One region of the Mammaliicoccus sp. Dog046 genome, then DNA from elsewhere that is predicted to be linked to it. Evidence: predicted binding sites of a transcription regulator. Region 1 holds the regulator's gene; each other region holds the start of a gene.
What was found. The regulator CtsR, encoded in region 1, represses protease genes until heat stress. The targets are predictions, from matches to a motif close to ATGGTCAATAAAGGTCAAACA.

Region 1 (4,298 bases):
CGATTGATGGACTTATATGGTTTTACGGAAGTGTTGAGAGAAAGCGACATACCAATGTATGGTACATGTGCAGGATTGATTCTACTAGCAACAGATGTAGTCGATCAAGAAAGCCATTTAAATAAATTAAATGTTGTCGTTGAAAGAAATTCATTCGGTAGACAAGTGGATAGTTTTGAACAATATTTGGATGTGAGTGGTATTGAAGAACAAGTGAATGCAGTATTCATCAGAGCGCCACATATTCAGTCAGTGGGAGATAATGTGGAAGTGTTATCTACTGTTGAAGATAAAATTGTAGCGGTAAGACAGAACCAATACTTGGGTATTTCATTCCATCCAGAATTAACTGATGATTATAAAATAATGAATTATTTTATTGAAGAGATAGTAGAAAAACATCGCGTAAAACAAATATAAAAATAAGGCACGAGTAAAGAATTTAAATTCTTTACTCGTGCCTGTTTTGTTTATAAGAAGAATCCAGCAATTGTTGCAGATAAGAATGATACGAGTGTAGCACCGTATAATAATTTTAGACCAAATCTTGCAACATTATCGCCTTGTTTATCGTTTAATGATTTAACTGCACCTGCAATGATACCAATTGATCCGAAGTTTGCGAATGAAACTAAGAATACAGAAATGATACCTGTAGCTCTTTCAGAAATGTTAGCGTCTGGTAAGATACCCATTGCAACGAATTCATTTGAAAGTACTTTAGTTGCCATGATACTACCTGATTGAACAGCATCTGACCAAGGAATACCTGTGAAGAATGCAAATGGTGCAAAGATAAATCCAATCAATGTTTGGAAGTCCCATGAAACTGATCCGCCAGATGCAAAAGTAATAATACTTGTTGTTACACCATTTAGAAGACCGATTAAAGCAACATAACCAATTAACATTGCTGCAACAATAACAGCTACTTTAAATCCATCTAAAATATATTCTCCAAGCATTTGGAAAAATGACTGTTTTTCTTCAGATTCTTGAATCATAATGTCATCTTCTTTAGGATCTACAGTATAAGGATTAATGATGGATGCCATGATGAATCCGCCAAATAAGTTTAATACAATTGCCGTAACAACATATCTCGGTTCAACCATAGTAAAGTATGCACCAATAATAGATGCTGAAATAGTAGACATTGCAGATGCTGTTAAAGTATACATACGATGTTTAGGAATTAATGGAAGTTGTTTCTTAATTGAGATAAACACTTCAGATTGACCTAGAATCGCAGAAGCAACTGCGTTATATGACTCTAATTTTCCCATACCGTTAATTTTTGAGATAACTAGACCTAAATATTTAATGATAAGCGGTAAAACTTTTATATATTGTAAGATACCAATTAAAGCTGAAACAAATACGATTGGCATTAATACATTAAGGAAATAAACAGAAACCGGTTTATCCGATTTTGGATCAATATTTGCCATACCAGCAAATACAAAGTTAATACCTTCCATTGCTTTAGCGATAATATAACTAAAACCGCTTGAAATACCACCGATGATTGTTAAACCACCTGTTGTTTTTAATAATAAGAAAGCAAATATAAATTGAATAACAATCATTAAACCTATGTACTGCCATCTTACGCGCATTTTATCTGAACTCACTATCCAAGCCAAAAACAGGAACAATAAGATACCAATAATCCCGATAATATAATGCATACTAGACACACCTCTCCCAAATTAATCTCACTTTAATAACCTATCATATATCATAACTTATTTCATTTGAAAGCGGTATACATATTTTGAAATTTTTATAGAAACAAATTAATTGAAATAATAAAGTACAGAACATATAATATAGTCAAAGAAGGTCAAAAGAGGTGATGATGAATGCACAATATGTCGGATATCATTGAGCAATATTTGAAACAATTATTAGATGAAGCTCAAGGTGATGTCGTTGAAATTAAACGTGCCCACATAGCAGAAAAGTTTGACTGCGTACCTTCTCAGTTAAACTATGTTATTAAGACACGATTTACTAATGAACATGGATATGCTATTGAAAGTAAAAGAGGCGGTGGAGGTTATATCCGTATTTCCAAAGTCGAAACAAATAGTCAATCAGCTTTTATTAGACATCTAATCGATTTAACGGGTGATCAAATATCTCAAGCAAATGCATTTAGAATCGTTGATGGTTTGTTCAACAATGATTTAATTACGGATAGAGAAAAGAAAATGATTTTGCAAACCATTCATCGAGATACTTTACAAATAGATATACCATATAGAGATATTATTCGAGCAAATATATTGAAACGTATACTTGCCGTCATACATTATAGTTAAAAAAAGGAGTGACAGTATGCTTTGTGAAATTTGTGGAAAAGAAGAAGCTACCATTCAGTTAACATCAACAGGTAAGAAACATAATACAGAACAATGGATTTGTAAAAACTGTGCTTCAGAACATTTTTATTTTCAAGATGATCAAATGAATGATCAAAATGTAGATCAAGAATTTGTTGTGAACCAATTTTTACAATATCTCGTAGGAAAGCACGGTATTAACTTTAAACAAGTCCAACCACAAGAAGAAAAGCACTGTCCTACTTGTGGTATGACGCTCCCTGACATTGCTAAAGTAGGGAAGTTTGGTTGTCATGATTGTTATGAAACTTTTAAAGATGATGTTCCTCAAATCATTAGAAGAGTTCAAGCAGGAAGTGGCGAACATACAGGTAAGATACCTGTTTCTTCAAGAAGTAAAATTCAACTCAAACAGCAAATTGCGGAAAAAGAAAAAGTGCTACAATGTTTAATTGAAGAACAAGCCTTTGAAGATGCAGCTGTAGTACGAGATGAAATTAAAGCTTTGAAAGCAGAAGGTGAGGTCGAGTAAATGGAAGAACATATTAATGAACATATGAGTGATTGGATGAAAGAGAAAGAAGATACACCAATCATCATGAGTTCGAGAATCAGACTTGCGCGTAACCTTCAAGACGAAGTTCATCCACTCAAATATGAAGATGAAGCATCAGGAAACAAAGTGATTGAGAAAGTGAGCAAAGCATTATCAGATTTGAAACTGACACGTCTATCAGATTTGACTGAACTTGATCAGAATAAGCTTGTGTTCAAACACTTAATTAGTCCTGCACTAACGAAACAAATTGCAGGTGCAGTATTGTTGAATGATGACGAATCTACAAGTGTAATGATCAATGAAGAAGATCATGTACGCATTCAAGTGATGGGGAACAACCTCGTCTTAAAAGAACTCTATGAAACAGCTTCGAAATTAGATGATGAGTTAGATAAACATTTAACGATATCTTATGATGAACAACATGGATTTTTAACGACGTGTCCAACTAATATTGGTACTGGTTTAAGAGCGAGTGTCATGTTGCATTTGCCCGGACTAAGTATTATGAAACGTATGAAAAGAATTGCCCAGGCAATTAATCGATTTGGTTATACAATTCGTGGTATATATGGAGAAGGTACAGGTGCTTTAGGTCATGTGTATCAAATCTCTAATCAGTTAACTTTAGGAAAAACTGAAGAAGAAATCATCGAAGATTTAACACAAATTGTAGAACAAATTATTAGTGAAGAAGAACAAATTAGAAAAAGATTAGATCGTTTCAATCATTTAGAGACAAAAGATAGAGTTTTTCGTGCTCAAGGAATTTTAAAATCAGCACAGTTAATATCAGTTGAAGAAGCTTCATTAAGGTTAAGTGAAATGAAACTGGGTATTGATTTAGGACATATCGAGCGTAATAACTTTAACTTTGATAATTTAATGGTTACAATACAAACACCATTCTTTGAAGAAGAATCGGCTGAACAAACTGTAGATGAAAAACGAGCAATGTTTTTAAGAAACCATATATAAATATAAAAATAGGAGGTTAGTTTATGCTATTTGGTAGATTAACAGAACGCGCACAACGTGTACTTGCACACGCACAAGAAGAAGCAATGAGATTAAATCATTCAAATATAGGTACAGAACATTTATTGTTGGGCTTAATGAAAGAGCCTGAAGGTATTGCGGCTAAAGTATTAGAAGCATTTGGTATTACTGAAGAAAAAGTCACAAAAGAAGTTGAAAACTTAATTGGACACGGCCAAGAGCAAGTTGGGGCAATCCATTACACGCCTAGAGCGAAAAAAGTTATCGAGCTTTCAATGGATGAAGCGAGAAAACTTAATCATACATTTGTGGGCACAGAACATTTATTATTAGGTCTGATTCGTGAAAACGAAGGTGTTGCAGCTCGAGTATTTGCGAACTTAGATTTAAAT
Region 2 (4,298 bases), 360 kb from region 1:
GCATAGTGATGTTTCAACTGGCTTAATACTGCTTCAGAAGTCTTTCTTCTTTGAGCCATCTTCAGCGCATCACCAATGCCGTGAATTATAAAGTCTGAATGACGAATTGCATCAAGGACTTCGATAACTGCTGGTTCTCTCAGCAACGTTTCATATGAGTTTTCACTGACTTGATCAGGAACATACAAGACTTTATACGACCCACCTGTTCGATGAGCCATGCTTGCACATATCGTATTCGCTTGGAATACAACGTTCTCTCCCAAGCCGCCTCGTGCTGGTGTGAACAAGATATCCTTATCTAAAGGATGTAGTGATTCACTCACCCTAGCCATTGTTGAACCGCCTGTTACTGAAACAGAAGCATTCGTATACAATGACTGTTCAAGTAATTCTGCTGTAACATTACCCAATTCTGCTTTAACCATCTCATCTGAGTCCGAATTACCTCTCACTATATGCGCTTTAACGCCATATCGATTAAATATTTCATCTTCAATATGATTAAAACTTGAATATAACGTTAAGTAATGGGACAACGATGAACGTATTTGATCACCAGTTTCAGTCAATTTCATACCTGTTGACTGTACGCTGACTAAGTCTTGTTGTTTTAAAATCTCTATTTCTGTTCTCAATACCCGTTCAGTAATATTCATAACATCACTTAAGGATCTACGACCAATTGGTTGCATCTTCTCAATCGTTGATAAGATGTTAAAGCGTCGGTACATCTTGTCTATCAAATCAGGAACGAGTTTATGTTGTATCTTCAACAAATCTTCCATAAACAAGACGCCTCCTCATAGATTAACAGATGGGCAGTATCTAACCTAGGTTAGACGTTTTTTGTCCCATGCGGGTCAAAAAAATAATATCTGTTTACATTTTTATGATACACCTAGGTCTATAAGATTGCAAGTAAAAGCATGAGCTATTATTTCATTTTTTCATACGATTCAGACAATGTAACAAAATCAATGTTGCCTTCTTGTAGAACGACCCCTTTATACATAACGACCGGCACTCTCATCATGTATTTCTCCATTAGATTATCATCTTCTTCTATATTAATAGTATCAATACAAATTTCATCGTGTTCTTCCTTGAAAAATGAAAGTTGTAATTTCGCGTCCTCACACAAACTACAATTCGATCCAATATAAAATTGAATATACATCTCATCATCCCTATCTATAATAAGCCTCCCCGAGACGAATTGAACGCCCATTTCAAGAACCGGAATCTTGCGTGTTATCCTTTACACTACGGAGAGATAATCTTAATGTTTCATTTATATCAGCTTAACAACTAACCATTACAATGAAAGTATCAACTAATTGGGAGTGAATGAAATGACCATTCATAAAGCAGTGACAATTATTAAAAAAAGATGCGCACACTTCAACATACCTGCGACACATATCCATTGCACTCAGTTCATTGATTACGGAAACTATTATATCATTTATGCAAACATTGACAATACATGTCGAAAATTTCCAGTGTATAAATCAGCAATTTAAGTTATAATTTTCATCAGTAGGTCATATATTTTGACCATGTTTGACTTTATAGTGTATGATATGGTCATTAAGATATTCAAAGGAGGATTAACTGATGAATTTAATACCAACAGTTATAGAAACAACAAACCGTGGCGAACGCGCTTATGATATTTATTCTCGTTTATTGAAAGACCGCATTATAATGCTAGGATCAGCAATTGATGATAACGTAGCAAACTCAATCGTGTCACAATTATTATTCTTACAAGCACAAGACTCTGAGAAAGATATTTATTTATATATCAACTCTCCAGGCGGAAGTGTTACAGCTGGTTTCGCAATTTACGATACTATCCAACACATTAAACCTGATGTACAAACAATTTGCATCGGTATGGCAGCTTCAATGGGTTCATTCCTATTAGCAGCAGGTGCAAAAGGAAAACGTTTCGCTTTACCAAACAGTGAAGTAATGATTCACCAACCACTTGGTGGCGCTCAAGGTCAAGCAACAGAAATCGAAATCGCAGCTAAACACATTTTACGTACGCGTGAAAAATTAAATAAAATTTTATCTGATCGTACAGGTCAACCAATTGAAAAAATTGAAAAAGACACAGATCGCGATAACTTCCTTACAGCAGAAGAAGCTAAATCATACGGCTTAATCGATGATGTTATGCATCCAGAAGACGTTAAAGCATAAAATAGAATTAAAAATAAAAGCTGGAACACAATGATTGTGTTCCAGCTTTTTTTGATTTGGTTTGTTTATAGGATTTCAGGGGTTATTTGGGAGAATTAGGCTGCTGTAACTGCCAGTATTCGGAATTATGACCGTTAGAATGCTGTAACGGACACTTTTCCGAATTATGTCCCTTAGAACCGTGTAACGGACACTTTTCCGAATTATGTCCCTTAGAATCGTGTAACGGACACTATTCTTAATTATGTCCGTTAGCCAGAATCCCAACCTCCGCTTCATTCAATCTTATTTCATACCAAAAATATTTTTCCTAAATTTCTCTTAATTAACCGATTCTCCATTACGGATTTTATCGGCCATTTCATTTAATTTACGCAATCTGTGGTTAATACCTGATTTTGATATTTTTCCGGTACTTACCATTTCGCCGAGTTCTTTGATTGATACGTCTTGATTATCTATTCTTAATCGCGCGACTTCTCTTAAACGGTCAGGTAAATTATCTATCCCTATTTCTTGATCTATAAGTTGAATACTTTCTACTTGTTTCATTGCTGCACTAACTGTTTTATTTAAATTTGCTGTTTCACAATTCACGAGTCGGTTAACTGAATTTCTCATATCTCGAATGATTCTAACATCTTCGAATTTCAGTAATGCTTGATATCCGCCTATTAAACTTAGGAAGTCTGATATTTTTTCCGCTTCTTTTTGATAACTGATGTAGCCTTTTTTACGTTCAAGGAGTTTCGCATTTAATTGGTATTGATTCATCAATGCTGTTAAGTCAGCTGAGTGTTCTTCATACAGTGAGAATATTTCTAAATGATATGAAGATGTTTCTGGATTATTTACTGATCCTCCTGCTAAGAAAGCACCTCTTAAATAACTACGTTTACAGCAGTCTTTTTGTAAAATATCTTTATCAATTTCGTGTTTAAACATGCCGTCTTGTAATATTCCTAATTCATCAAGAATTTCTTTAGCTTTCACTTTAATTCTGCTTATATATATATTATTTTTCTTAAGTTTCATTTTCTTTCTAACTAATAATTCAACTTCTACTCCAAAGCATTTTTTAATAAGCGAGAATATACGACGTGCTATCGCTGCGTTTTCGGTTTGTACATTTATGACAAACTGTTGGTTTGAAATACTTAAATTCCCATTCATTCTTATCAAAGCTGAAAGTTCTGCTTTGGCACAACAGTCATCAACTTCGATTCTAGTTAGTTCATTTTTCATTTCTGACGCGAAACTCATAGCATGTCATCCTTTCTACGATTTATAAACATAAAAATAATGATATGCCAGATGACATATCATACGTTTCTCTTTTTAATAATATTACATGTATTAGCCGGGCGTATCAAGTTATTAAACTTATACATTTTATCATTTTGGTTTTGTTTCTTTAATCACACCGACAATTAACATCAATAAACCAACAACTAAAAAGAAAATTCCTACTTGCTGACTAATTGTTAATCCAATGAGTAACATGACACATCCCAAAAGTACCATCATGTATTGAACTTTTTTCAATATCCATCACCCCAGTTTATATACCCCTATATAAAAAATGGTATTGAGACCGGGACATAATGTAATGTCCCAGTCCATTATTTATCTTTCTTATACTGAATTGTGCTAATTTCTCTTAATGCAATTTCATAAATCATTTGCGCAAGTACGACATTATTATGTCTAATATATTGATGTGGCGTAATACTTACTAATTGCTCATCATGAATACATTGAACACCCATTTTTTCTAATTTACAACCATCAAATTCAACTTGTTTTGAATCTTCTTTTTCATACCTTAATAAAATTTCTTCATTAAAACGTTCTTTTTGACATATAACAAAATCAATAATCGCATCTCCAACATGGTCATGAATTGCTTTCACATGATCACTTACTGAATAACCAGTCGTTTCACCTTGTTGTGTCATCAAATTACATACATATAACCTTTCAGCTTCTGTATGAATCAATGCATCTTTTACTTTTTTCAATATCAAATTAGGTATAATACTTGTATATAGCGAACCTGGGCCCATAACAATCAAATCTGCTTC
Region 3 (4,298 bases), 490 kb from region 1:
GATCTCTTACTTCAGCAATGACATTTTTAACATTGAGTTTACTAATGTCATTAAAAATTTTAGTCGCGATACGTTTATCGAATTGTTCATGAACAGGTTCGAATCGTTGATCGTTAGGATGGTGAATATACGCACCGTTAAAATTAACAATAGGGGTATTCATTTCTAATGCTTTATAATAATCGAGACTGGCACGATAAGGTCGACCAGTTGAAATGATAATTTCGTGACCAGATTTTTGTAAATATTGTAAAACCCTTTTTGTAAAAGGTGAGATGTGCTTTTTATCGTTTAATAATGTGCCATCTAAATCTAAACAAATTAAATGTTTTTCCATGGGGACAGCTCCTTACGCGTTATCTTTATCTTACATACTATAATATCATATCATTTTCTTTAACCCATGCTTTAAATTTGATATATTATATGTAGTAACTTTTAGAATGAGGTGAAAAAATGGAAGAAGCAATGAAAGATAGTATATTAGGTGCGCTTGAGAATGTTATTGATCCAGAATTAGGCATCGATATTGTTAATTTAGGACTTGTATATAATGTTGATTTAGATGATGAAGGTTTATGCACAGTTGAAATGACTTTAACTTCAATGGGTTGTCCAATGGGGCCACAAATCATAGACCAAGTTAAGACAGCATTAGGCGAATTACCTGAAATTAAAGATACAGAAGTTAATATTGTATGGAATCCACCATGGAATAAAGACAAAATGTCTCGTTATGCGAAAATCGCTTTAGGCGTAAGCTAATCATAAATTTAACTTATTTTATAAAAGAAGCATAGCACTCAACTATTAGTAGTTGAATGCTATGCTTCTTTGTTTTAATGATGACATAAATGGTAGTGATGACCGAATAATAAATCGTTTATTCAATTCTACATATGGAAAGCGGGCAGTTCTCACAGTTGATTGCATTTTTTAAATAGTCGAGGTTGTGAACCGTAATTTTCTTATGGTTGACTGATACGATGTTGTTCTTTTTTAAATTACTCAACATTCTGTTGACACTCTCTCTTGTTACGTTGCAAAAGTTTGCTAGCTCATGATTCGTTAATTCAACATTTATAAATATGTCGTTGCCTTCTTGAATGCCATAAGTGTTAGCTAATTTAATTAAGATTGAATAAAATGCACCTGTCTTTCCTAGCGTATAAATATCTCTTAATTGATATTCATTTTTTTCGTTTTCATTTTGTACCCATAACAACCATTCATATTTTAAAACTTCATCATTTAATATTGCTTCTTCGAATTGTGTTTTTAAGATTCGATAAACAGTGCATGGTTCTTTCACTCTCGCTGATAGACTATGTGTTTTTCTACCACAAAATAATGTTGTTGAACCGAATATACTATGTCTACCTAACAATTTAGTATTGAATTCTTTACCATCTTCCATCACACGATGTGTAATGACTTTTCCTTCTACGATGACATAAATATGATTACATCGGTCTCCACAATGGTATAGATAATGGTGAGGTTGAACATGCATGCGTTGTCCATTTGCAATAATGTATTCTATTACTGAAGTTGCTTCTGTATATGTCGTTTGCAAAAGATCACTTCCTGGTTTATATTCACTTTTATTTTACCATAAAATGTAATAGAAAAGGTTTGGAATTTGGATGGTTTATATTTGTCAAAGTAGGTCAAACAAGGTATAATTAATTTAAGGTCAAAGATAGTCAAACTATTGATCAAAGAATATAAAAAGAGGTGATACATTTGGATATTAATCAAATGACGTATTCAGTGCAAAGTGTTGTAGAACAAGCTCAACAATTATCGCAATCACATCAACTACAAAATATTGAAATAGAAGCTGTATTATTATCAGCATTGAATCAAGATGAAAGTATCTTTCAAAGAACTCTCGAAAGAGCGCAAATAGATACAGATAAATTAAAGCAAGACTATGAACAAAAATTAAAACAATATTCAGTTGTAAAAGGTGAGAACGTACAATATGGACAGTATATTTCACCGAAACTGAACGAATTATTTAATAAAGCCAATCAAATTAAAGAAGATATGAACGATGATTATATGTCTATGGAACATATCTTAAAGGCGGCCATTGAAGTCGATGTAACAACTAAAGAAACTGTTGGTAATAAAAAAGCAGTTGTCGATGAAATTATTAATAAGATTAGAGGGGGTAATCGTGTGACATCACAAAATCCAGAAGTACAATATGAAGCATTATCGAAATACGGTAGAGATTTAGTTGAAGAAGTTAGAAAAGGGAAAATGGATCCAGTAATCGGTAGAGATGAAGAAATTAGAAATACGATTCGTATATTAAGTAGAAAAACAAAAAATAATCCAGTACTCATCGGTGAACCAGGTGTTGGTAAAACGGCAATCGTTGAAGGATTGGCTCAACGTATTGTTAAGAGAGATGTACCAGAATCATTATTGGATAAAACCATTTTTGAATTAGATTTATCAGCTTTAGTAGCTGGTGCTAAATTTAGAGGTGAGTTTGAAGAACGTTTGAAAGCAGTTTTAAAAGAAGTAAAAGAATCAGAAGGTAGAATTTTGCTGTTTATAGATGAAATTCATATGCTCGTAGGTGCAGGTAAAACAGATGGAGCAATGGATGCAGGAAATATGTTGAAACCGATGTTAGCACGTGGTGAGTTGCATTGTATTGGTGCAACAACATTAAATGAATACCGTCAATATATTGAAAAAGATTCTGCATTAGAAAGACGTTTCCAAAAAGTAAATGTTAAAGAACCAGATTTAGAAGATACGATTTCTATTTTAAGAGGATTGAAAGAAAGATATGAAGTTCATCACGGTGTGCGCATTCAAGATAGAGCGTTAGTTGCAGCTACAGAATTATCAGATCGATATATTACAGATCGTTTTTTACCAGACAAAGCAATTGATCTCGTAGACCAAGCATGTGCAACGATCCGTACGGAAATGGGATCTAATCCTACAGAGTTAGATGCGGTGAATAGACGTGTGATGCAACTTGAAATAGAAGAAAGTGCATTGAAAACAGAGTCTGATCAAAGCAGTCAAAATCGTTTAGTAGAATTACAAAAAGAACTTGCTGACGAAAAAGAAAAGCAACAACAACTTCAAAATAAAGTTGAACAAGAAAAAGAACAAATTAAGCACTTACAAGACAAAAGAGAAGAGTTAGATGAGAGTAAACAAGCTTTAGAAAATGCTGAAAATCAATATGACTTAGCAAAAGCAGCAGAATTAAAGCATGGTAAAATTCCTCAACTTGAAGCTGAATTAAAAGACTTAGAAGAATCATTTGCAGAAGAAACAGGTCACGATCATGATCGATTAATTCGAGAAATTGTGACGGATGAGGAAATTGGATACATTGTGAGTCAGTGGACAGGAATACCAGTATCGAGATTAGTAGAAACAGAAAGAGAGAAACTACTTAAACTTTCAGATATTCTACATGAAAGAGTTGTTGGTCAAAATGAAGCGGTAGATCTTGTTTCTGATGCAGTTGTAAGAGCAAGAGCAGGCATTAAAGATCCAAACAGACCAATCGGAAGTTTCTTATTCTTAGGTCCTACAGGTGTAGGTAAAACAGAATTAGCTAAAACATTAGCATCTACATTGTTTGATTCTGAGAAACATATGATTCGCATTGATATGAGCGAATACATGGAGAAACATTCAGTGGCACGACTAATTGGTGCACCTCCAGGATATGTAGGATATGAAGAAGGTGGACAATTAACTGAAGCTGTTAGAAGACAGCCATATTCAGTAATCTTACTTGATGAAATAGAGAAGGCGCATAATGATGTATTTAATGTATTACTTCAGTTATTAGATGAAGGTAGATTAACTGACGCAAAAGGTAGAAGTGTAGACTTTAAAAATACAATCATCATTATGACAAGTAATATAGGGTCTCAATATCTGTTAGATGGTGTGACAGAAGATGGAGAGATTGAAGCATCAGCTAAAAAGAAAGTTGATGAAAGCTTACATGCTTACTTCAAACCAGAAATTCTAAACAGAATGGATGATATTGTATTATTTAAACCATTATCTGTTAAAGATATGAGTTATATTGTAGACCACATCATTAATCACCTTAATATGAGATTAGTTGATCAACATATTAAAATTAATGTAAATCAAAGTGTTAAAGAATGGATTGCACAAGAAGCATATGAACCTCAATTTGGTGCACGACCATTGAAACGATTTGTACAAAGACAAATTGAAACACCATTAGCTAGATTAATGATAGGTGAAGAATTAAAAGAAGGTACAGAAATAAA

Region 2: clpP (ATP-dependent Clp endopeptidase proteolytic subunit ClpP) is a predicted target of CtsR. The motif match lies at 1,554-1,574, and genes of this name have one in related genera.
Region 3: clpB (ATP-dependent chaperone ClpB) is a predicted target of CtsR. The motif match lies at 1,657-1,677, and genes of this name have one in related genera.

What each region holds. Positions count from the first base shown of each region.
Region 1 is NZ_CP120131.1:2,399,627-2,403,924, reverse strand. Features, by position in the region: gene pdxT (pyridoxal 5'-phosphate synthase glutaminase subunit PdxT) at 1-420, shown strand, start outside; gene P3U32_RS11925 (NupC/NupG family nucleoside CNT transporter) at 471-1,691, opposite strand; gene P3U32_RS11920 (CtsR family transcriptional regulator) at 1,866-2,327, shown strand; gene P3U32_RS11915 (excinuclease ABC subunit B) at 2,344-2,880, shown strand; gene P3U32_RS11910 (protein arginine kinase) at 2,881-3,885, shown strand; gene P3U32_RS11905 (ATP-dependent Clp protease ATP-binding subunit) at 3,909-4,298, shown strand, end outside.
Region 2 is NZ_CP120131.1:2,040,666-2,044,963, forward strand. Features, by position in the region: gene P3U32_RS10155 (sugar-binding transcriptional regulator) at 1-788, opposite strand, end outside; gene P3U32_RS10160 (glutaredoxin family protein) at 938-1,180, opposite strand; gene clpP (ATP-dependent Clp endopeptidase proteolytic subunit ClpP) at 1,621-2,214, shown strand; gene whiA (DNA-binding protein WhiA) at 2,536-3,477, opposite strand; gene P3U32_RS10175 (hypothetical protein) at 3,610-3,759, opposite strand; gene P3U32_RS10180 (gluconeogenesis factor YvcK family protein) at 3,837-4,298, opposite strand, start outside.
Region 3 is NZ_CP120131.1:1,909,352-1,913,649, reverse strand. Features, by position in the region: gene P3U32_RS09465 (Cof-type HAD-IIB family hydrolase) at 1-337, opposite strand, end outside; gene P3U32_RS09460 (metal-sulfur cluster assembly factor) at 457-765, shown strand; gene P3U32_RS09455 (Crp/Fnr family transcriptional regulator) at 884-1,576, opposite strand; gene clpB (ATP-dependent chaperone ClpB) at 1,747-4,298, shown strand, end outside.